Regions from separate parts of the Streptomyces sp. NPDC001663 genome, predicted to be linked through region 1. Evidence: riboswitches for the same ligand, from Rfam matches in the RefSeq annotation. Region 1 holds a riboswitch; each other region holds the start of a gene.
What was found. Region 1 has a riboswitch for thiamine pyrophosphate ahead of thiC (phosphomethylpyrimidine synthase ThiC). Riboswitches for the same ligand answer to the same signal wherever they lie in the genome.
Positions count from the first base shown of each region.

Region 2: linked by a shared signal. The riboswitch ahead of thiO (glycine oxidase ThiO) and the one ahead of thiC (phosphomethylpyrimidine synthase ThiC) in region 1 are both predicted to bind thiamine pyrophosphate.
Region 3: linked by a shared signal. The riboswitch ahead of ACFY1L_RS33565 (thiamine ABC transporter substrate binding subunit) and the one ahead of thiC (phosphomethylpyrimidine synthase ThiC) in region 1 are both predicted to bind thiamine pyrophosphate.

Region 1 covers NZ_JBIAUR010000012.1:171,717-179,300, forward strand. The annotation lists gene ACFY1L_RS34850 (DUF5326 family protein) at 1-77, shown strand, start outside; gene ACFY1L_RS34855 (IclR family transcriptional regulator) at 390-1,238, shown strand; gene ACFY1L_RS34860 (SsgA family sporulation/cell division regulator) at 1,337-1,774, shown strand; gene ACFY1L_RS34865 (YibE/F family protein) at 1,987-3,576, opposite strand; TPP riboswitch at 3,648-3,837, shown strand; gene thiC (phosphomethylpyrimidine synthase ThiC) at 3,830-5,650, shown strand; gene ACFY1L_RS34875 (VWA domain-containing protein) at 5,747-7,123, shown strand; gene ACFY1L_RS34880 (hypothetical protein) at 7,163-7,291, shown strand; gene ACFY1L_RS34885 (hypothetical protein) at 7,427-7,584, opposite strand, start outside.
Region 2 covers NZ_JBIAUR010000008.1:213,438-221,021, reverse strand. The annotation lists gene pknB (Stk1 family PASTA domain-containing Ser/Thr kinase) at 1-892, opposite strand, end outside; gene ACFY1L_RS26170 (thiazole synthase) at 1,011-1,805, opposite strand; gene thiS (sulfur carrier protein ThiS) at 1,809-2,009, opposite strand; gene thiO (glycine oxidase ThiO) at 2,006-3,160, opposite strand; TPP riboswitch at 3,158-3,269, opposite strand; gene ACFY1L_RS26155 (hypothetical protein) at 3,323-3,667, shown strand; gene ACFY1L_RS26150 (NAD(P)/FAD-dependent oxidoreductase) at 3,740-4,981, shown strand; gene ACFY1L_RS26145 (Rv2175c family DNA-binding protein) at 5,046-5,417, shown strand; gene thiE (thiamine phosphate synthase) at 5,600-6,259, shown strand; gene metF (methylenetetrahydrofolate reductase [NAD(P)H]) at 6,380-7,303, shown strand; gene ACFY1L_RS26130 (hypothetical protein) at 7,360-7,584, shown strand, end outside.
Region 3 covers NZ_JBIAUR010000011.1:288,437-296,020, forward strand. The annotation lists gene ACFY1L_RS33550 (hypothetical protein) at 1-203, opposite strand, end outside; gene ACFY1L_RS33555 (NUDIX domain-containing protein) at 342-893, shown strand; gene rlmN (23S rRNA (adenine(2503)-C(2))-methyltransferase RlmN) at 920-2,026, shown strand; TPP riboswitch at 2,050-2,155, shown strand; gene ACFY1L_RS33565 (thiamine ABC transporter substrate binding subunit) at 2,243-3,319, shown strand; gene ACFY1L_RS33570 (ABC transporter permease) at 3,382-4,983, shown strand; gene ACFY1L_RS33575 (ABC transporter ATP-binding protein) at 4,984-6,003, shown strand; gene ACFY1L_RS33580 (maleylpyruvate isomerase family mycothiol-dependent enzyme) at 6,028-6,825, shown strand; gene ACFY1L_RS33585 (LAETG motif-containing sortase-dependent surface protein) at 6,888-7,580, opposite strand.

The sequences.
Region 1 (7,584 bases):
TCGTGGCACTGGTCGGCGGACTGATCTACGTCGTACGGAAGTTCATGTCGAGCTCCTCGTCACGCAGCGACTGGTGAGGGCCCTGGGAAACCGGTGACCGGTAACAGGAATCACCGGTTCCCTCGCGCGAGGGAAGTTTTCCGGGCAGGCCGTCCCCAGGCGGTGGTGGGCGGTTAGAGTCCGGAATTCGACGCGGGGACGACCCCGCGAGCGGCGTACACCCCCTCCCGTGTTCCCCCAGCACGGGCTGCCCCCTCGCGCTTCGGGAGTGACCCTTGGCCACGGTAGACACCGCACTCACGGATCCCCACGTACCCCCAACCCCGGCCCGGGCCGAAGTCCCGCCTCCGGGACGCCGCATCCGGCCCCCCGAGCAGCCGGGCCCCTCCATGCAGGAGCGTGCGACGGCAGCGTCGGCACCTCGGGCGCCGTCACAGCGGACCGCACACCCGGCACCGACGCACCCGGCGCCTCCTGCCGCACCCGCACAGTCCGCGACCCTCATCGGATCCGTCCAGCGGGCCATGCGCCTCCTGGAATGCGTTGCCGGACACGAACACGGAGCACCTGCAAAACAGCTGGCCCGCGAGACCGGCCTGGCGCTCCCCACGGCGTACCACCTACTGCGCACCCTCGTGCACGAGGGGTATCTGCATCGCGACAAGGGGCTGTTCTTCCTCGGTGAAGCCGCCGCGCGGCTGAGCAGCAGCGGAGCCGAGCAGAAACGTCGCAGCGTGATCGTCGACGCACTCGCCCACTGGCGGGACGCGATCGGCGTGCCCGTCTACTACGCCCTGTACCGGGACGGCGAGATCGACCTCAGGTGCGTCTCCGACACCCCGGGCAACCCGGCGGTCGAGGAGTGGGCCGACTTCCGCGAGACCGCGCACGCGCACGCGATCGGGCAGTGCCTGCTGTCCCAGCTGGACGACGACGCCCGGCGCGACCACCTCGACCGGTACCCCGTGCAGTCCATCACCCCGTACACGGTGCGTGACAACCACACCATGCTCCGCCGGCTGGAGCGGATGCGGCGCATGGAACCGGTCACGGAGCGGCAGGAGTACGCGCTGGGGACGGTGTGCGCGGCGATTCCGATCACCGTGGGCACCACGGCCGCGACGATGGCCATTTCGCTGCCTTCTCATCAGGCTGATCGGCTGCTTTCCGCGGCGCAGCAGTTGCAGAGCGAAGTGGGACGACTGCTGGGATCGCTCGCGATCTCTATCAGTATCTGAAAACTCACTCCTTGTGATCTGCCGTGTACGTTCAGCAAGATTCCACCAGTGTCCGGGATCATTCCCAGCCAGTCGGCTTCACAATGACGGGGTAGGCGATGCGCGAGTCCGTACAGGCAGAGGTCATGATGAGCTTCCTCGTCTCCGAGGAGCTCTCCTTCCGCATCCCGGTGGAACTGCGTTACGAGACCTGCGATCCCTATGCCGTACGGCTGACCTTCCATCTCCCCGGTGATGCCCCGGTGACCTGGGCGTTCGGTCGCGAGCTGCTGATCGACGGGGTCGGTAGGCCGTGCGGAGAGGGCGACGTGCGCGTCTCGCCCGCCGAACCCGACTCGCTGGGAGAGGTACTGATCCGGCTTCAGGTCGGCTGCGACCAGGCGTTGTTCCGCTCGTCCACGGCGCCTCTCATCGCCTTCCTCGACCGCACCGACAAGCTGGTGCCGCTCGGTCAGGAGGGCTCCCTCGCGGACTTCGACGCCCACCTCGACGAGGCGCTGGACCGCATCCTGGCGGAGGAGCAGAGCGCGGGCTGAAACGGCAGCGGCACGACGCGGAGTCGGCGGAACGCTTCAGCGCGGGCTTTGGGGGTGTGCAGTAACGCTTCTCCTCGAGCCGGGGCCGGGCGGCCACCGGATCCTCTCCCCGGGTGCCTCGGCGGCCGTCGGACGCCTTTCCTCGGTTGCCCGGGCGGCAGTTGTCGGACCGCTTCCACCCGCGCGCCCCGGCGGCGCACGTGCCGTTCGCCTCAGCGCTTGCGGCGGCGGCCGTGCCCCGTGCGGGTCTGCGCCTGAGCCGGTGCCGTGACGGCCGCCGTCGCGGCCTGCTCCGGTCCCGGACGGTCGGCCGCGACCACCAGCGCCGCGAGCAGCGTTGTGACCGGCACGGAGGCGACCAGGCCGATCGAGCCCACCAGCGTGCGCACGATCTCCTCCGCGACGAGCTCGCTGTTGGCGACCGTCCCCACACTGCTCTGCGCGATGGAGAACAGCAGCAGCAACGGCAGCGCGGCGCCCGCGTAGGCGAGAACGAGTGTGTTGACGACGGACGCGATGTGGTCGCGGCCGATGCGGATGCCCGCCCGGTACAGCCCCCGCCAGCCCATCGACGGATTGGCCTCGTGCAGCTCCCAGACCGCCGACGTCTGCGTGACCGTCACGTCGTCGAGGACACCGAGCGAGCCGATGATGACGCCCGCGAGCAGCAGACCACTCATGTCGATCGACGGATACAGGCCATGGATCAGGCCGGTGTTGTCGTCGGTGTTGCCGGTGAGCGCGGCCCAGCCGATGAACCCCGATCCCAGGAAGCCGATCAGTACCAGCGAGAGCAGCGTGCCCAGCACGGCCACGGACGTACGAGCCGACAGGCCGTGGCACATGTAGAGGGCGATCAGCATGATGGCGCTCGCCCCGATGACCGCCACCAGCAGCGGATTCGAACCCTGCAGGATCGCGGGCAGGATGAAGAACGTCAGCACCAGGAAACTCACGGCCAGCGCGACCAGTGCCATGACGCCGCGCATCCGGCCCACCACCACGACGGCGAGCGCGAAGATGCCGGCGAGCAGCGCCATCGGGAACCTGCGGTTCACGTCGGTGACCGAGTACTGCAGGTCCTTGGGCGCCGAGGGCTCGTAGGCGGCCACGACCTTCTCACCCTCGTGCAACTGCCGTGACTGGTCCGGCTGCACGATCTCGGTGAAGGTACGGCCCTTGTCCTTGCCGGAGTCGACGCGGATCGTCGCCTTCTTGCAGGTGCCGTTCGCCTCCTGCTTCGCGGAGGAGCCCTCGGCGGTGGAGGTGTCGCCGGTCGGGGTCTCGCCCGAGGCGTTGACCGACTTGCAGCTCACGCTCACGACCTTGGTGACGGTCGCCTGCTGGGTCTGCCGGTCGAAGCCCACTCCGGTGCGCTCGTGCGAAGGGGCACCGCCGGGCCACAGCACGACGAGCCCGACCACGACGGCCGCGGCGAACGGGATGAGGATCGCCGCGATGACCTTGCGCAGGTGCTTGGAGACGGGAGCTGCCGGACCGTGGCTGTGACTGTGCCCGTGCCCGCCGCCGGAGCCGGGACCGTGTCCATGGTCGCCGTGATCGTGCCCGTGTCCGCCGTCCGACCGGGGTCCGTGACCGTGCCCGGATCCATGGCCGTGTCCGGATCCATGGCCGTGTCCGGACTCGTGGCCGTGTCCCGAATCGTGATCGTGTGCACCGTCGAAATCGCTGCCGTATCCGCGGCTGTCGGCACGGCCGCTGCCGTGTCCGGGGCCGCTGCCATAGCCGGGCCGGCGGGGCGGCTCGGGTGGTGGGTACGGGGGCTGATGTGTCGTGGTCACCGCCCGATCATCGCAAGAACGACAGGGGCCCCCTGTTCACCGCGCCCGAATTGACGCTAGCGTGGAGGCACCTTTGCACACGCGGGAGCTCGGAGCACCGGGCTGAGAGGGCGCTGACCTCCGTCCCAGCGATGTTTCACGTGGAACATCACCGAAGTCGAGTGATGTTCCCCACGAAACGTCGGCAGACGGAAACCGCTGCGTCGACCGCCGAACCTGTTACCGGGTAATGCCGGCGTAGGGAGTAGGTCTCATGACCAACAAGGACGCACGCACGCCTGCCTCCAGCCAGGACGAACAGCCCATCGCGGGTGAAAAGTCCCAGGAGGCCGGGAAGTCCATCGGCTGGCACAAGGCGTATGTCGAGGGCTCACGCCCCGATCTGCACGTGCCTGTCCGTCAGGTGCACCTCACCAACGGGCAGTCGGTCACGCTGTACGACACGTCGGGCCCGTACACCGATCCGCTCGTCGAGACCGACGTCCGCAGGGGGCTCGCTCCGCTGCGGGAGAACTGGATCATCGCTCGCGGCGACACCGAAGAGTACGCGGGCCGCCCCGTCCGTCCCGAGGACGACGGGATCAAGCACACCTCACCGCGAGGTGGTCTGCGCAACCTCGACGCGGTCTTCCCGGGGCGGCCGCGCCAGCCGCGCCGGAGCCGCGACGGCAAGGCGGTCACCCAGCTCACGTACGCGCGCCGCGGTGAGATCACGCCGGAGATGGAGTTCGTGGCCGTCCGCGAGAACGTGTCGCCCGAGGTGGTCCGCGAGGAGATCGCGGCGGGGCGCGCGGTGCTGCCGGCCAACGTCAACCACCCGGAGATCGAGCCGATGATCATCGGCAAGCGGTTCCTGGTGAAGGTCAACGCCAACATCGGCAACTCCGCGGTCACTTCCTCTATCGAGGAAGAGGTCGAGAAGATGACCTGGGCGACCCGCTGGGGCGCTGACACCGTCATGGACCTGTCCACCGGCCGCAACATCCACACCACCCGCGAGTGGGTGCTGCGCAACTCCCCCGTCCCCATCGGCACGGTGCCGCTCTATCAGGCCCTCGAGAAGGTCGACGGTCGCGCCGAGGAGCTGACCTGGGAGATCTACAAGGACACGGTCATCGAGCAGGCCGAGCAGGGCGTGGACTACATGACCGTCCACGCGGGTGTCCGCCTGCCGTTCGTCCCGCTCACCGCGAACCGCAAGACCGGCATCGTCTCGCGCGGCGGTTCGATCATGGCCGCGTGGTGCCTCGCGCACCACAAGGAGTCGTTCCTGTACGAGAACTTCGAGGAACTCTGCGAGATCCTGGCCGCCTACGACGTCACCTACTCGCTGGGCGACGGCCTCAGGCCGGGTTCGATCGCGGACGCCAACGACGAGGCGCAGTTCGCGGAGTTGAGGACGCTCGGGGAACTCAACACGATCGCCAAGCGTTTCAACGTACAGACCATGATCGAGGGCCCGGGACACGTCCCCATGCACAAGATCAAGGAGAACATCGACCTTCAGCAGGAGATCTGCGATGAAGCTCCGTTCTATACGCTCGGCCCGCTGACGACGGACGTCGCGCCGGCGTACGACCACATCACCTCCGGCATCGGCGCCGCGATGATCGCCTGGTGGGGCACGGCGATGCTCTGCTACGTCACGCCCAAGGAGCACCTGGGCCTGCCCAACCGGGACGACGTCAAGACCGGCGTCATCACCTACAAGATCGCCGCCCATGCGGCCGACCTCGCCAAGGGGCACCCCGGTGCGCAGGAGTGGGACGACGCGCTGTCCGACGCCCGCTTCGAGTTCCGGTGGGAGGACCAGTTCAACCTCGCCCTGGACCCGGACACGGCACGGGAGTTCCACGACGAGACCCTGCCTGCGGAGCCGGCCAAGACCGCCCACTTCTGCTCGATGTGCGGGCCGAAGTTCTGCTCGATGAAGATCAGCCAAAGCATCACAGCGCAGTTCGGCGGTACGGCGGCTGCGGGGGCGACGGCTGAGGAGGTCGCTGAGGGGATGCTCCAGAAGTCGAAGGAGTTCGCGGCCAGCGGGAACAGGGTTTACCTGCCGATTGCGGACTGAGAACAGGGTTCGATGCCCCGGCTCTCCGGGGCATCGCTTCCCTTGAGACCTCGGGAAGCCGGCCCTTCGGCTCTCTCGGCTGGGCAGACTGACTCCATGACAGCGAGAGCACTGAGCAAGGGCGCCAACCTTCCCGTCGATGTTCCGGCAGTGCGCGTTGAGCTGGCTTGGTCCGAGGGACCTGATGTGCCCGATGTCGACGCATCGGCGTTGCTGCTCACTGCGGCAGGCCGCGTTCGTGACGATGGTGACTTCGTCTTCTACAACCAGCCGCGACATGCATCGAACGCGGTGACGCATCTCGGGAAGCAGAGTGCCGGGGGTGTCCTGACCGACGCGATCGAGGTGGATCTGAGCTCGCTAGAACCGGCCGTCGAACGGGTCGTACTGGGGGCGTCGGCCGACGGCGGAACGTTCGGTCAGGTGCCTGGACTGACCTTGAGACTGCTGGACCCCGCGACGCGGACCGAGATCGCGCGGTTCCACATGGAGGCTGGGACGGAGACCGCGTTCATCGGCGGTGAGCTGTACCTACGAGCGGGGCGGTGGAAGTTCCGAGCAGTCGGGCAGGGCTATGCCTCCGGGCTCGCTGGGCTGGCCACCGATTTCGGGATCACTGTTGACGATGCCCCTCCGGACACGTCCGCTCTGCCGACGGCACCTGTTCTCGCATCACCCCTCCCTGCCAAGACGCCTGCCGGCCCGCACCTTGGTAACGGCGAAGAGCAGTTGCCCGTCGACATGCGCAAGCGTCTCTCCCTGCGCAAGGAGCAGGTGGCGGTCAGTCTGAGGAAGCATGGAGCAGTCGGGGTCACCGCACGCGTCATCCTGGTCCTGGACGCATCCGGTTCCATGTCTTTCCTGTATTCCAAGGGTGTCGTGGCCGACGTAGTCGAGCGTATGGCGGCTGTTGCCGCACAGCTTGACGATGATGGTGAGATGCAGGCTTGGACGTTCGCTTCGAACGCGGCACGGCTGCCTGACCTGCGTCTGAGAGACCTTCCCGAATGGCTGCGGCTTCACGTCCGGGTAGGAGAACTGAGCCTCTTCCGCAGAAGCAAGAAACCCCGTAAGGGACTGGAAGCCGGTCAGGTCGACATGCGTACGGTCGGCATCCAGAACGAAGAACAGAAGGCGATCGCCGAAGTCCGTGCGTATGTCCGGGAAGAACCGGCCCCTGTCCCCACCCTGGTGCTGTTCTTCTCCGATGGAGGCGTCTACCGCAACTCCGCGATCGAGCGGGAGCTCCGGGAAGCGGTTGAGGAACCGATCTTCTGGCAGTTCGTGGGTTTGGGACGGTCCAACTACGGAGTGCTGGAACGCTTCGACACCCTGCCCGGCCGCCGCGTCGACAACGTGGGGTTCTTCGCCGTTGACGACATCAGTTCAGTCCCCGACCAGGACCTCTACGATCGGCTTCTGTCCGAGTTCCCGACCTGGGTTGCTGCTGCCGGTCGGGCAGGCATTCTTTGATCCTGCGCCCCGGATATCTCAGGCGTGTGGTTGTCATCGATGAAGATCTCCCACGACATCCGCCGTGAGCACGGCGGGAGCCAGGAGGAGATCGAGGAGGGCATGGCCCAGAAGTCGAAGGAGTTCGCGGCGGCCGGCAACAGGGTGTACCTGCCGATCGCGAACTGAGCCAGGGCAGCCGAGAGGGCTCGCGCCCCCGAACCGTCCTGGACTCGGGGAGGCGGCGCGGGCCCGGGTGTTCGGCTTGCGCTCCCCCGGCGGACCCTCACGGGCCTCCCTGTTGCGGAGGGCGCAAGCCGAGCGTTACTCCGGCTGGTGTTCCGGGCCTCCGAAGTCCGGGCTGGTGTAGTCCGGGCTCGTGAAGCTCGGGCGCGGGCCGGGGGCCGGGCCGTCGTCCGGGCTGCTGAAGCCCGGGCGGTTGTAGCCGAGGTGCGGGATGCGGCTCGGCGCCGGCGGTGTCG
Region 2 (7,584 bases), on a different contig from region 1:
GGTGCTCCGGCGCGAGCGCCTGCGGCGGCATCGCGTCGAGCTGGTCGGTGCTGAGCGCGGCACGCGCCTCGCGGGCCTGCGCGAGCAGCGCCACCGCGTCGTACGGGCGGATGTCGGGGGTGCGCGCGGTGGCCGAGGCGACCAGCTCGTCCAGCTCGTACGGCAGTCCCGGCACGGCGCCCGACGGGGGCGGGACGTCCTCGTGGATGTGCTTGTACAGGACGGTGGCCGGAGAGTCCCCGTAGTGCGGCCGGTCGCCGGTCAGCATCTCGTAGAGGACGACACCGCACGCGTACACGTCGACCCGGGGATCGGCCGTGCCGTGCTCGATCTGCTCCGGCGCGAGGTAGGAGACAGTGCCGAGTACGGTGTCGGTCGTGCTGGTGACCGTGTCCACGGAACGTACGAGGCCGAAGTCGGCGACCTTGACCCGGCCGTCGTCCCCTATCAGCACGTTCTCCGGCTTCATGTCCCGGTGCACGAACCCGGCGCGGTGGGCGGCGCCCAGCGCGGCGAGCACCGGCTCCAGGATGTCCAGGGCGGCGCGCGGCTGCAGCGCCCCGCGCTCGCGCAGCACGTCACGCAGGGTGCACCCGGCGACGTACTCCATGGCGAGATAGACGTACGACCCGTCGGTGCCCTGGTCGAAGACCTGCACCACGTTCGGATGCGCGAGGCGCGCGACCGACTTGGCCTCCCGGATGAACCGCTCGACGAAGGAGCCGTCGGCCGCCAGCGTCGGGTGCATCACCTTGAGCGCGAGCACGCGGTCGAGGCGGGTGTCCAGGGCCCGGTAGACCGTGGCCATCCCGCCGACCGCGATCCGCGCGTCCACGCGGTAGCGCCCGTCGAGCACCTGCCCGACCAGAGGGTCCTGAAGGGTCGTATCCACGCAGGTGAGTGTACGAGCCGCGACTGACAGGGCCGTTGGATCCTGCGGGATCGGGGCGCTACTGCAGCCGAGCTGTGACGGACGTCGCACCGACTTCCGGATCTTTTCGAACGTCCGTTCAGAACGCGGGGCGCTCGGGATCCAGGTGCGCGCGCCCCTCGTGGGGCGAGGACGCCTCGGCGAAATGGCGGCGCGGGATGCGGCCCGCCCGGAACGCCAGCCGGCCCGCGTCCACGGCGTGCTTCATGGCCTCGGCCATCAACTGCGGCTCCTGCGCCCGCGTCACCGCCGAGGCGAGCATCACACCCGCGCACCCCAGCTCCATCGCGAGCGCCGCGTCCGACGCCGTACCGGCGCCCGCGTCCAGAATCACCGGTACGCGCGCGTGCTCGGTGATCAGCTGGAAGTTGTGCGGATTGCGGATGCCGAGCCCGGAGCCGATCGGCGAGCCCAGCGGCATGATCGCCGCACAGCCGACGTCCTCCAGCTTGCGCGCCAGCACGGGGTCGTCGTTCGTGTACGGCAGCACGGTGAAACCGTCGTCGACCAGGGTCTCGGCGGCGTCCAGCAGCTCGATCGGGTCGGGCAGGAGGGTGCGCTCGTCGGCGATGACCTCGAGCTTGATCAGGTCGGTGCCGAGGGCCTCGCGCGCCAGCCGTGCGGTCAGCACCGCCTCCCCCGCGGTGAAGCAGCCGGCCGTGTTCGGCAGCACCTGGATGCCGAGCTTCTCCAGGACGGACAGGACGGAACCGTGCACCGAAGGGTCGACGCGGCGCATCGCGACCGTCGTCAGCTCCGTGCCCGAGGCCACCAGCGCCCGCTCCAGCACCTCCAGGCTGGGGGCACCGCCGGTGCCCATGATCAGGCGGGACGTGAAGGACGTACCGCCGATGACAAAGGGGTCGTCGGCCATGGTTCAGCCTCCTTGGACGGCGGTGAGGACCTCGACGCGGTCCCCGTCGGTCAGGGACGTCGACGGCCACTGCGCGCGCGGGACGACGGTTTCGTTGAGGGCGGCTGCCACTCCGGAGGGAGCCGGGGTCAGCGCGCGTACGACGGTGTCGAGAGCCGTGCCGGGAGCGAACTCCCGCGGCTCTCCGTTGACGGAGATGTTCATACGGGCTGCTCCATGAGCGCGAAGCGCTTCGGGGTGAACGGGCGGGCCTCGTCCGGGAGCTCACCGGTGGCCAGGGCGTGCGCCAGCGCGTCGCCGGTGACCGGCGTGAGCAGCACGCCGTTGCGGTAGTGGCCGGTGGCCAGCAGCAGTCCGGGCAGCTCCGTCGGGCCGAGCAGCGGGGCGTTGTCGGGGGAGCCGGGGCGCAGGCCCGCGCGCGTCTCCGTCAGGGGCAGTTCGGTGATCCCGGGGACGAGTTCGTGCGCGTCGCGCAGCAGCTCGTACACCCCGCCCGCGGTGACCGTGGTGTCCCAGCCCAGCTCCTCGCTGGTCGCGCCGATCACCAGCTCGCCGTTCTCGCGCGGCACCAGGTAGACGTGGCTGCCGCGGACGACGGCACGCACGGTGCGGCTCAGGAACGGCGCGAACCGCTTCGGCACGGTCAGTCGCAGCACCTGCCCCTTCACCGGCCGCACCGGCGGCAGTGCGTCGTCCGGGATGCCCGGCAGGCGCCCGCTGAGGCTGCCCGCGGCCAGCACCACCTGGCCCGCGCCCAGCTCGGCGCCGTCCGCCGTGGTGACGCCGGCGGCCCGGTCCCGTACGACATGGAAACGCTCGGCCCACACCCGGTGGAACACGACTCCGGCCCGCTCGCAGGCGGCCACGAGCGCGCGTGCCAGGCGCCGCGGGTCGATCTGGTGGTCGCCGTCGACCCTGAGCCCCCCGCGCACGCCCGGCGCGAGCATCGGCTCCAGGCGCCGGCAGTCGCGCCCCGACAGCCACTCGGACTCCAGGCCCGACTGCCGCTGCAGGGCATGCAGTTCGCGCAGGTGGGCGCGGTCGTCGGCGTCCAGCGCGACGGCGAGCGTGCCGCACTGGCGGTAGCCGAGGTCGAGCCCGGTGACCTCGGTGAGCTCGGCCGCGAAGTCCGGATAGCGGCGGGCCGAGGCGAGGTTCAGGCCGAGCAGGGTCTGCTCGCCGTAGTGCAGCTCGGTGACGGCGGCCAGCATCCCGGCGGCCACCTGGGCGGCCCCGCCGCCCGGTTCGGGGTCCACGACGGCCGTGGCGAACCCGCGCTGAGCGGCGCGCCAGGCCGTGACCAGGCCGATGATTCCGCCCCCGATGACGAGGACGTCTGACGTACGTGACGACATGGGCGTCCAGCCCCTCCCTTCGCCGGCATGACCCGGATCAGGTTCGTACGGTCGGAGGCCGCCAGCCTCCCTCTCAGCCCGGTGCGTCCGGGCTCCCGCGAGTGCTTGTACGTTGGCCACCCTAGCCCGCCCCCCGACGCCTCTGTAAGGGAGCCTCCTGTCATGCCCCGCTCGCTGGACGGCCTCGTCCTCGCGCCCGTCGCCGACCAAGCCCCAGGTCAGGTGGGTACCCGTACGCGCTTCACGTACCACGAGAAGGACGGCGAGATCTGGGCCGAGTACGCGGGCGGCGACGTCGTACGCGGGCACCTTGTGGGTACTCGGTCGGGTGACCGGCTGGACTTCCGGTACGTGCAGCTCAAGCACGACGGGACGACGTCCTCGGGACACTGCGTGTCGACGGTGGTGGAGCTGCCGGACGGACGGGTGCGCCTCGAGGAGACCTGGGAGTGGGAGTCGCAGCCGGGCAGCGGGACGAGTGTGGTGGAGCAGGTCGCCGACGCCTGAGCCGGCCCTTGTGCAGCAGGTCACGGCGCACGACTCCTGACTGACAATTTGTCAGTTGTCTATGGTGATCAGGTGAGCGAGCAGACACGGGACGCGAGCACGGCACCGGGACGGCGCGTGGTCGTCGTCGGCGCGGGCATGGCCGGTGTGCAGACCGCCGTCGCCCTGCGCGAGCAGGGCTTCACCGGCACCGTCACGCTGATCGGCGCCGAGCCCCACCAGCCGTACGACCGGCCACCGCTGTCCAAGGCCGTCCTGCTCGGCAAGTCCGAGGGCTCCGCCTTCGACGTCGACTTCGAGGCGCTCGGCATCGAGCTGCAGCTGGGGCGGGAGGCCCTGGGCGTGCGCTCCGCCGAGCACGAACTGGACACCGAGGCCGGGCCCGTCCCGTACGACGTCCTGGTCCTCGCCACCGGCGCCGAACCGATCCGGCTGCCGGGCGCCGAGGGCGTGCCCGGAGTGCATCTGCTGCGCACCCTGGACGACGCCGAGCGGCTGCGGCCCGTGCTCGCCCGGCAGCACGACATCGTGGTGGTCGGCGCGGGCTGGATCGGCGCCGAGTTCGCCACGGCAGCGCGCGAGGCGGGCTGCGCGGTGACCGTCGTCGAGGCCGCGGACCGGCCGCTCGCGGGCGCGCTGCCCGCCGAGGTGGCGGCGCCGATGACGTCCTGGTACGCCGACGCCGGCGCGTCGCTGCGTACGCACGCGCGCGTGGAGCGCATCGAACCCGGCTCGGTCGTCCTCGACGACGGCGCGCGGCTGCCCGCGGGCGCGGTCGTGGTCGGCATCGGCGCGCGCCCCGCCACGGCCTGGCTCGCCGACTCCGGCATCGACCTCGGGGTGCACCGCGAGGTCGTGGCCGACGACCACCTGCGCACCTCGGCACCGGACGTCTATGCGGTGGGCGACTGCGCATCCTTCCCTTCGGGAAGGTACGGCGAGCGCCTGCTGGTCCACCACTGGGACAACGCCCTCCAGGGCCCGCGCACGGTCGCCGCGAACATCATCGGCGAGGCCACCGGGGAGCCGCCGGCGGTCTACGACCCCGTCCCGTACTTCTGGTCCGAGCAGTTCGGCCGCTTCGTCCAGTACGCCGGCCACCACACCTCCGCCGACACGACCCTGTGGCGCGGCGACCCGTCGGGCCCCGCCTGGTCCGTCTGCTGGCTCCGTGACAACCGCCTCGTCGCCCTGCTGGCGGTGGGCAGGCCGCGGGACCTGGCGCAGGGCAGGCGGCTGATAGAGGCGGGTACGCCGATGGATCCGGGGCTGCTGGCGGATCCGGCACGGCCCTTGAAGGCGGCCACGGCGTAACGCGAAACCGCTGGTCGGACGATCCCGGCTTCCGACTGTCAGTGCGGGATGGCAGGCTTGTTCCGTGACCGAGATTGACGCAAAGATCGATGCTCTCGTCCCCGCCTGGCTCACCCTCCCCGACATCGCAGAGATGCTCGATGTCGAGGTGACGCGTGTGCGGCAGCTGGTCAAGGAGGGCCAGCTCATCGCCGTACGCCGTGGCGAGAACCGCGCACTGCACGTCCCCGCCGCCTTCATCGACGGGGCCGAGCAGAAGGTCGTCAAGGGCCTGACCGGGACCCTGACGCTCCTGCGGGACGACGGCTTCTCCGACGAAGAGATGCTGGAGTGGCTCTTCACCCCCGACGACAGCCTGCCCGGCACCCCCGCGCAGGCGCTCAGCGAGAATCGCGGCACGGAGGTGAAGCGCCGGGCCCAGGCGCTCGCCGTCTGACCCGAACAGGCCTGACCGAACAGGCCGACTGAACACCGTCCGGCGTACGGGCCGTGGCCGGCGAGGGCCACGGCCGCGATCCACCGCGGCCGAGCGAGCCATGCCTGTGGTTCACTACGGCCCGGTCGCGGCCGACCGCACCGGTCCGCGGCCCGTATACCACCGACACCGGGGGACCCTGCATGCCCGTCACGTCCGGCGCCGACGCTCGCGCCCAGCTCTCCGACGCCCGGCTCTACCTCTGCACGGACGCCCGCAGGGAGCAGGGCGACCTGCCCGAGTTCCTGGACGCCGTCCTGGCGGGCGGCGTCGACATCGTGCAGCTGCGCGACAAGGGCATGGAGGCGGCCGAGGAGCTGGAGCACCTCAAGGTCTTCGCCGACGCCTGCGCCCGCCACGGCAAGCTCCTCGCCGTCAACGACCGCGCGGACGTCGCCCACGCCGCCGACGCCGGCGTACTCCACCTCGGCCAGGGCGACCTCCCGGTCCCCGCGGCCCGTGCGATCCTCGGCGGCGACGTCCTCATAGGCCGCTCCACGCACGCGGAGGCGGAAGCCGAGGCAGCCGCCGTCCAGGAGGGCGTCGACTACTTCTGCACCGGCCCCTGCTGGCCGACCCCCACCAAGCCCGGCCGCCACGCACCCGGCCTCGACCTGGTCCGCCACACCGCGGGCCTCGGCACCGACCGCCCCTGGTTCGCCATCGGCGGCATCGACCTCGGCAACCTGGACAAGGTGCTCGAGGCCGGCGCCCGCCGGGTCGTGGTGGTCCGCGCGATCACGGGGGCGGACGACCCGGGCGCCGCGGCGGCGGAGTTCACGAAGCGGCTGCGGCAGGCCTAGGGACGGCCCACTGCCTCCGGTTGTCTCACGTTTGTCCAAGGGGTGGACAACAACTCGACAAATCGGGCAAATTTCCGACGTCCGGTTGGGGGACCGTCTGCCCCTGGCTAACCTGCGGGTATGGCCCTCGGAACCGCATCCACCAGGACTGACCACGCGCGCACCGTCCGCGACATGCTCGCGACCGGCAAGGCGACGTACTCGTTCGAGTTCTGGGCTCCCAAGACGGAGAAGGGCGAGCGGAACCTCTGGAACGCGCTCCGCAGGGTCGAGGCCGTGGCCCCGAGCTTCGTCTCCGTGACGTACGGCGCGGGCGGCTCTACCCGCGCGGGCACGGTGAAGGCGACCGAGCAGATCGCCGCCGACACCACGCTCACCCCGGTCGCCCACCTCACCGCGGTCAACCACTCCCTCGCCGAGCTGCGCAACATCATCGGCCAGTACGCCGACGCCGGGATCCGCAACATGCTCGCCGTGCGCGGCGACCCGCCCGGCGACCCCATGGGCGACTGGGTGCCGCACCCGACGGGCCTGACCTACGCCGCCGAACTCGTCCGGCTCATCAAGGAGTCGGGCGACTTCTGCGTCGGCGTCGCGGCCTTCCCGGAGATGCACCCGCGCTCCGCGGACTGGGACGCGGACGTCACCCACTTCGTCGACAAGTGCCGGGCCGGCGCCGACTACGCCATCACGCAGATGTTCTTCCAGCCCGAGTCCTATCTGCGGCTGCGTGACCGAGTCGCCGCGGCCGGCTGCGAGACGCCCGTCATCCCCGAGGTCATGCCGGTGACCAGTGTGAAGATGCTGGAGCGGTTGCCACAGCTCAGCAACGCCCACATCCCCTCCGCCCTGAAAGAGCGGATCCTCACAGCAAAAGACGATCCGACCGCTGTACGCTCCATTGGCATCGAATTCGCCACGGAGTTCTGCGCGCGGCTGCTGGCCGAGGGAGTGCCCGGACTGCACTTCATCACGCTCAACAACTCCACGGCGACGCTGGAAATCTACGAAAACCTGGGCCTGCACCACCCACCGCAGGCCTAGACCGGCCGCACGGGTATACGACACACTGCGTAGCGGCGACTGGGAGAGGGGCGTACATGGGCTGGACGGTCCTCTACATCGCGTTCGGAATCGTCGCGCTGTGGCTGCTCGGTGAGGTGCTGCTGCAGTACAAGGCGCGGCTGCGCTGGCGGCTGCTCGCCTTCGCCGGCTTCCTGGGCGTCGTGGTGGGTGTGCTGATCCCCTCCGTGATCGTCATCGGCCTGGGCGCGGCCGCCTTCGCGGTCGGCCAGACCTACGTCACGCTGTCGTTCCGCCGCGGC
Region 3 (7,584 bases), on a different contig from region 1:
CGCGAGGGGTCGCTCGCCGCGGCCTGCCCGGCCTCGTGGATCGCCTTCAGGCTGTCGGCGATCGTGTCGTAGTTCTGCACGCAGTCCAGCGAGTTGTCCACGTCGTCGGGGTCGCAGCCGGTGACGAGTCCGGCGGTCAGCGCGGCGGCTGCCACGGCGGTGGCGAGGGTGGTGGTACGGCGGCGTCGGCGGTTGGCGGCCATGGACGGTCCCCTTCTGGAAGGCTCTGGTGGTGCTGTGCCCTGTGCCGACCACGATCCCGGCGTGCGGGTGCGGCCACGAGGGAACCATCACCCCGATCCGTGGTGTAGCCCGCTACACCGTCACTGAGGGGGGCCCGGATGCACGAGCCTGTCCGCGTGGACAGCCTGAGCGAACTCCAGGCATGGCTGACCCGGCACGGAATCCCGTTCGACGCGTGGGGCCGTGACGGCAGCAAGCCGGTCACGAGCCTGTGGCGGGAGATCGCGTCCGGTGAGTCATGGCTCTCGGAGGATCCGCCCCTGCGGCAGGTCGCCGTGGTCAGTGTGCGGATCGAAGCGGACGGCAAGCAGCTGACCGAGGTCAGGCAGCTCATGGCCACCGGGGCCGTACGCGAGAGGAACTCCCCGCCCACGGAGAAGCTGAAGCCGGGGGAGACGGCTGTCGCCGGGGCGCTTCGGTGCGTGGCCGAAGAGCTCCGGGTGGAGGCGCGGTACGTGAGGGTCGCCACCGAGCCGGTCTCCACGACCGTCGAGCAGGTCGACTCGCCGTCCTTTCCGGGTCTGCCGACGCGATACCTCCTGCACACGGTCGCCGCGGACGTCCCCGGCCTTCCCACCTCGGCATTCGCCACGGATGAGGCGTCCGGCAGCGATGCGGCGGTGCGCACTCACCACTGGGAATGGCATTAGCGGCGATCTGCGACACTGGTACAGCCATGCCTAAGCCCGGAGAACTCACTTTCGTCGCCCCCCGCGGAGCCAAGAAGCCGCCGCGGCACCTTGCCGATCTCACGCCTGCCGAGCGTAAGGACGTCATGTCCGAGATCGGGGAGAAGCCGTTTCGTGCCAAGCAGCTCTCGCAGCACTACTTCGCGCGGTACGCGCACGACCCGGCGGAGTGGACCGACATCCCGGCCGGTTCGCGGGAGAAGCTGCGCGAGGCGCTGCTGCCCGAGCTGATGAGCGTCGTACGGCATCTGTCGACCGACGAGGGCACCACCCGCAAGACGCTGTGGCGGTTGTTCGACGGGACGCTCGTCGAGTCGGTGCTCATGCGTTATCCGGACCGGGTGACCATGTGCATCAGCTCGCAGGCGGGGTGCGGGATGAACTGCCCGTTCTGCGCCACCGGGCAGGCGGGGCTGGACCGGAACCTGTCCTCCGCCGAGATCGTGCACCAGATCGTCGACGGGATGCGGGCGCTGCGGGACGGGGAGGTCCCGGGCGGGCCGGCCCGGCTGTCCAACATCGTGTTCATGGGCATGGGCGAGCCCCTCGCGAACTACAAGCGGGTCGTCACGGCCATCCGCTCGCTCACCGACCCCGCGCCGGACGGGCTCGGGCTCTCGCAGCGTGGCATCACCGTGTCGACCGTCGGGCTTGTGCCCGCCATCCACCGGTTCGCCGACGAGGGCTTCAAGTGCCGGCTCGCGATCTCGCTGCACGCACCCGACGACGAGCTGCGCGACACCCTCGTCCCCGTCAACACGCGGTGGAAGGTGCGCGAGGTGCTCGACGCCGGGTTCGAGTACGTGGAGAAGAGCGGGCGGCGGTTGTCGATCGAGTACGCGCTGATCCGGGACATCAACGACCAGGCCTGGCGCGGTGACCGGCTCGGGCGGCTGCTGCGCGGCAAGCCCGTGCACGTCAATCTCATCCCGCTCAACCCGACGCCCGGGTCCAAGTGGACCGCCTCGCGGCCCGAGGACGAGAAGGCGTTCGTCGAGGCCATCGCGGCGCACGGGGTGCCGGTGACCGTCCGGGACACCCGTGGTCAGGAGATCGACGGGGCCTGCGGTCAGCTCGCGGCCACCGAGCGGTAATCTGAGCCCGTACGTACATCTTCATATTCCGACAGGGGAGCGCCACAGCGCTGAGAGTGCGGGAGAGTCCGCAGACCCTCTGAACCTTGCCCAGGTCATTCTGGGTAGGAAGTTCGGTCATCACTCAAGCTGTTGCGCCCTGCCCGGGAGCCGGCGGAATCCTCCGGCGGTCCCGGGCGGGGCCGCGTCTCTTCCTGGTCACCCAGGAGGAATTCAGTGCACACCAAGACGTTCGTGGCCGCGGCCGTCGGCCTTGGCCTGATCACGCTGTCCGCGTGCGGGTCGTCGTCCGGCAGTGAGGGCTCCGGCGACTCCAAGACCGTCACCCTCGTCAGCCACGACTCGTGGGCCGTCTCGAAGAGCGTCCTCGCGGACTTCGAGAAGCAGTCCGGCTACAAGGTCCACGTCCTCAAGGACGGCGACGCGGGGCAGGCCGTCAACAAGGCCATCCTCACCAAGGACAACCCGCAGGGCGACGTCTTCTTCGGCGTCGACAACACCCTGCTGTCGCGGGCGCTCGACAACGGGCTCTTCCAGTCGTACGAGGCGAAGGGCTCCGATCTGGTCCTGCCGCAGTACCGCGTCGATCAGGCCAAGCACCGGGTCACGCCGATCGACTCCGGAGACATCTGCGTCAACTACGACAAGGCGTACTTCAGCAAGCACAAGCTGACCCCGCCGCAGTCGTTCGACGATCTGATCAAGCCGGCGTACAAGAACCTCCTCGTCACCGAGAACGCCTCCACCTCCTCGCCCGGCCTCGGCTTCCTGCTCGGCAGCGCCGCGAAGTACGGCGACGACGGCTGGGAGGGCTACTGGAAGAAGCTCAAGGCGAACGGCGTGAAGGTCGTCGACGGCTGGGAGCAGGCCTACAACGAGGAGTTCTCCGGGTCCGCGGGCGGCAAGAAGGCCAAGGCCGACCGGCCGCTCGTCGTCTCCTACGCCTCCTCGCCGCCCGCCGAGGTCATCTACGGCGACCCGAAGCCGAAGACCGCGCCGACCGGGGTGTCGTACGGGACCTGCTTCCGGCAGATCGAGTACGCGGGGCTGCTCAGCAACGCCAAGAACAGCAAGGGGGGCAAGGCGTTCATCGACTTCCTGCTCACCAAGGAGTTCCAGGACGACATGCCGCTGAACATGTTCGTCTACCCGGTGCGCGAGGCCGCTCAGGTGCCGGCCGAGTTCGTGAAGTACGGGCCGCAGGCCAAGGACCCCGAGACCATGGCGCCCGACAAGATCGCCGCCAACCGTGACCAGTGGGTCAAGTCGTGGACGTCACTCGTACTGAAGTAGCCGAAGCGGCCGAAGCGGCCGTCCGGAAACGGCGTTCGGGGAACGCGACGCGGCTCGGGCTCATGGCCGTGCCCGTCGTGTTCTTCGGCGTCTTCTTCGCCTGGCCCGTCGCCGCGATCGTGGCGCGCGGGCTCAAGGTCGACGGGGTATGGCAGTTCGGGCGGATCGCGGACGTCGTCACGCAGTCCGACATCCGGCACGTGCTGTGGTTCACCACCTGGCAGGCGCTCGCCTCCACCGCGCTCACGCTGCTGATCGCGCTCCCCGGCGCGTACGTCTTCGCGCGCTTCGAGTTCCCCGGCAAGCAGGTGCTGCGGGCCGTCGTCACCGTCCCGTTCGTGCTGCCGACCGTCGTCGTCGGTACGGCTTTCCTGGCGCTCGTCGGACGCGGGGGACTGCTCGACGAGTTGTGGGGCGTACGGCTCGACACGACCGTCTGGGCCATCCTGCTCGCGCACGTCTTCTTCAACTACGCCGTCGTCGTACGGACCGTCGGCGGGCTCTGGGGCCAGCTGGACCCGCGGCAGGAGGAGGCGGCGCGGATGCTGGGTGCCTCGCCGCTCAGGGCCTGGCGGAAGGTGACCCTGCCCGCCCTCGCGCCCGCCGTGGCGGCCGCCGCGCTGATGGTCTTCCTCTTCACCTTCACGTCCTTCGGCGTGGTGCAGATCCTCGGCGGGCCGACGTTCTCGACGCTGGAGGTCGAGATCTACCGGCAGACGTCGGAGATCTTCGACCTCTCCACGGCCGCGGTCCTCACCATCGTCCAGTTCGTGGCGGTCGGCGCGATCCTCGCCGTACACGCCTCGACCGTACGGCGGCGGGAGACCGCCCTGCGGCTGGTGGACGCGAACGTCACGGCGCGGCGGCCGCGCGGGGCGAGGGAGTGGGGGCTGCTCGCCGGTGTCCTCGCCACCGTCCTCGTGCTGCTCGTGCTGCCGCTGGCCGTGCTGGTGCAGAGGTCCCTCGACGCCCCCGGCTTCGGCTACTACCGGGCGTTGACGCGCGACGACGGCGGTACCTTCCTCGTGCCGCCGATCGAGGCCATCGGCAACTCGCTCCAGTACGCCCTCGCCGCGACCGCCGTCGCCGTGGTGATCGGCGGTCTCGCCGCCGCGGCCCTGACCCGCCGGGACGCGGGCCGGCTGGTCCGCGGCTTCGACGCGCTGCTGATGCTGCCGCTCGGCGTCTCCGCGGTGACGGTCGGCTTCGGGTTCCTCATCGCGCTGGACAAGCCGCCGCTGGACCTGAGGAGTTCATGGATCCTGGTGCCGCTCGCGCAGGCGCTGGTGGGCGTCCCCTTCGTCGTACGGACCATGCTGCCCGTGCTGCGAGCGGTGGACGCGCGGCTCAGGGAGGCGGCGACCGTGCTCGGGGCGTCGCCGTGGCGGGTGTGGCGGGAGGTCGACCTGCCGATGGTGCGGCGGGCGCTGCTGGTCGCCGCCGGGTTCGCGTTCGCGGTGTCGCTGGGGGAGTTCGGGGCGACCGTGTTCATCGCGCGGCCCGACAACCCGACGCTGCCGGTCGCGGTGGCGCGGCTGCTGGGTCGGCCCGGTGATCTCAACTACGGCCAGGCGATGGCCCTTTCGACGATTCTGATGGTGGTGTGCGCGGTGGCGCTGCTGGTGCTCGAGCGGCTCCGTACCGACCGGACCGGGGAGTTCTAGATGCTGCTGAGCCTTGAGGGCGCGACCGTGCGGTTCGGCGGGCGGGCCGTGCTCGACGCCGTCGGCCTCGATGTCGCCGAGCACGAGGTGGTGTGCGTGCTCGGGCCGAGCGGCAGCGGCAAGTCGACACTGCTGCGGGCGGTCGCGGGGCTCCAACCCCTGGACGGCGGGCGGGTGTTGCTCGACGGACGGGACCAGGCCGGCGTGCCCGCGCACAAGCGCGGCGTGGGCCTGATGTTCCAGGATCATCAGCTGTTCCCGCAGCGGGACGTGGGCGGGAACGTCGCGTTCGGGCTGCGGATGCACGGGGCGTCGCGCCCTCAGCAAGCGGAGCGCGTACGCGAGTTGCTGGACCTGGTCGGGCTGCCGGGTGCCGCCCGCCGGGCCGTCGCCGCGCTCTCCGGCGGTGAGCAGCAGCGCGTGGCGCTGGCCCGCGCGCTCGCGCCCCGCCCCCGGCTGCTGATGCTCGACGAGCCGCTCGGCCAGCTCGACCGCTCGCTTCGGGAGCGGCTCGTCGTCGAACTCCGGGAGCTGTTCGGGCAGTTGGGCACCACTGTGCTCGCCGTGACGCACGACCAGGGCGAGGCCTTCGCGCTCGCCGACCGGGTCGTGGTGATGCGGGACGGGCGGATCGCCCAGTCCGGTACGCCGCTCGAGGTGTGGCAGCGGCCCGCGGACGAGTTCGTGGCCCGCTTCCTCGGCTTCGACAACGTGGTCGAGGGGACGGTGAGCGGGGAGGCCGCGGACACCCCCTGGGGCAAGGTTCCGGTCCCCGAGGAGGCCCCTCAGGGCACCCGCACGCTCCTCGTACGGCCCGCCGGGGTCCGGCTCGTCCCCGCCGACGAGGGCCTGCGCTGCACGGTCGCCGCACGTACCTTCAAGGGCACCCATGTCGCCGTACATCTGCAGCCCGAGGACGCGCCGCGGCTGGAGGCGGCGTGTGCGCTGCGGGACGCTCCACGGATCGGGGACGAGGTCGGGGTGGAGTTCGACGGGGCCGAAATTGTCGTGCTGGGGTGATTGACCGCACCCTAGGGTGACGGCATGACCCTGCTGACGTATGACCGCTACTGCGATGAAATCGCCCGTCAGGTCGAGCAGTTGAGGGCCGTGGTGACCTCCGGCACCGATCTGTCCGCGACCGTGCCGACCTGCCCGGACTGGTCGCTGGAAGAGCTCGTGCGGCACATGGGCGGCGCACTGCGCTGGGTGGAGGCGCTGGTCAGGACCCGGGCGCAGAAGAACATCCCGGACGAGGAGATCCCTCTCGTCGGCGGCCCGGAGGCGCAGGGCGACGCCGCGGCGCTGGACGCGTGGCTCGCGGAGACCGGCCGGCAGGTCGTCGGCGCGCTGCGGGAGGCGGGGCCGGACGCCGAGGTGTGGGCCTGGGCCGGGAACCTGAGCGCCGGCTTCTGGGCCCGCCGTATGACCCACGAGATCACCGTCCACCGTGCGGACGCCGTGCTCGCGGCCGGGATGCCGTACGACGTCGCACCCGAGGTGGCCGCCGATGCCGTCGACGAATGGCTGCAGCTCGTGCAATGGGCCCAGCGCAACCACCCGCACGAGGCGGAGGGGGAGCTGCGCGGCCCCGGCCGCAGCATCCATCTGCATGCCACCGACACCGGCCCCGAACTGAACGCCGAGTGGCTGGTCGAGCTCACCGAGGACGGGGTGGTCTGGCGCCGCGGTCACGACAGGGCGACCGTCGCCCTGCGCGGGCCCCTCACCCCCGTACTCCTCGCCTTCTACCGCCGACTGCCGCTGGACAGCCCGGAGCTGGAGGTCCTCGGCGAGCGCGAGCTGCTGGAGTTCTGGCTGGAGCGGGCGACCTTCGGATGAACGACCGTGGCCCGTCCCCAGGGGATACGGGGACGGGCCACAGCGTGTTGCGAAGTGAGGCGTCAGCGGCCGCTGTTCGCCCCGCGACGGCGCATGCCGAAGAAGACGGCGCCGCCGCCCACGACGACCAGCGCGCCCGCGATACCGGCGATCAGACCGGTGTTGGAGTTCGCACCGGTCTCGGCGAGGTTCGAGTCACCGGCCGCCGGGGACGGCGCGTTGCTCGAGGTGCTCGCCGGGGCGGAGCTGCTCTCCGAGGCCGACGGGGTCGGGGACTCCTCGGCCGGGGTCGAGGCGGACTCCGACGGCGACGGGGTGGCCGGCGGGGTCGACTCGTCCTTCGAGCAGCCCTCGGACGGGGTCGTCAGGTTCGGCGTGATGTCCTTGTCGACGATCGGGTGGTCCTTGTCCTTCCCGGCCGTGACGTGGACGCGGTACTCGGCGTTCGGCGACCAGTCCTCGTCGAAGGTGACGGTGACGCCCTCGCGGGAACCGGTGACGTCCTGCTCACCGATCTGCTTGGCGTCGGCGCCGTTGCTCTCGAGGAACACGGTGATCGTCGCCGGCGTACCGGAGGCGTCCTGGTCGGTGACGGTGATGACGCCCTTGCTGCCGTCGCACTTGGCTTCGGCGGAGAACTCACTGATGTTGCAGGCGAGCGCGCTGCCCGCGGCGCTCAGGGCGAGCGCGGAGGAGGCGGCGGCGACGCCGAGGATCTGCACGGAACGACGTGCGGTGCGGCGAGTTATGGACACGTTT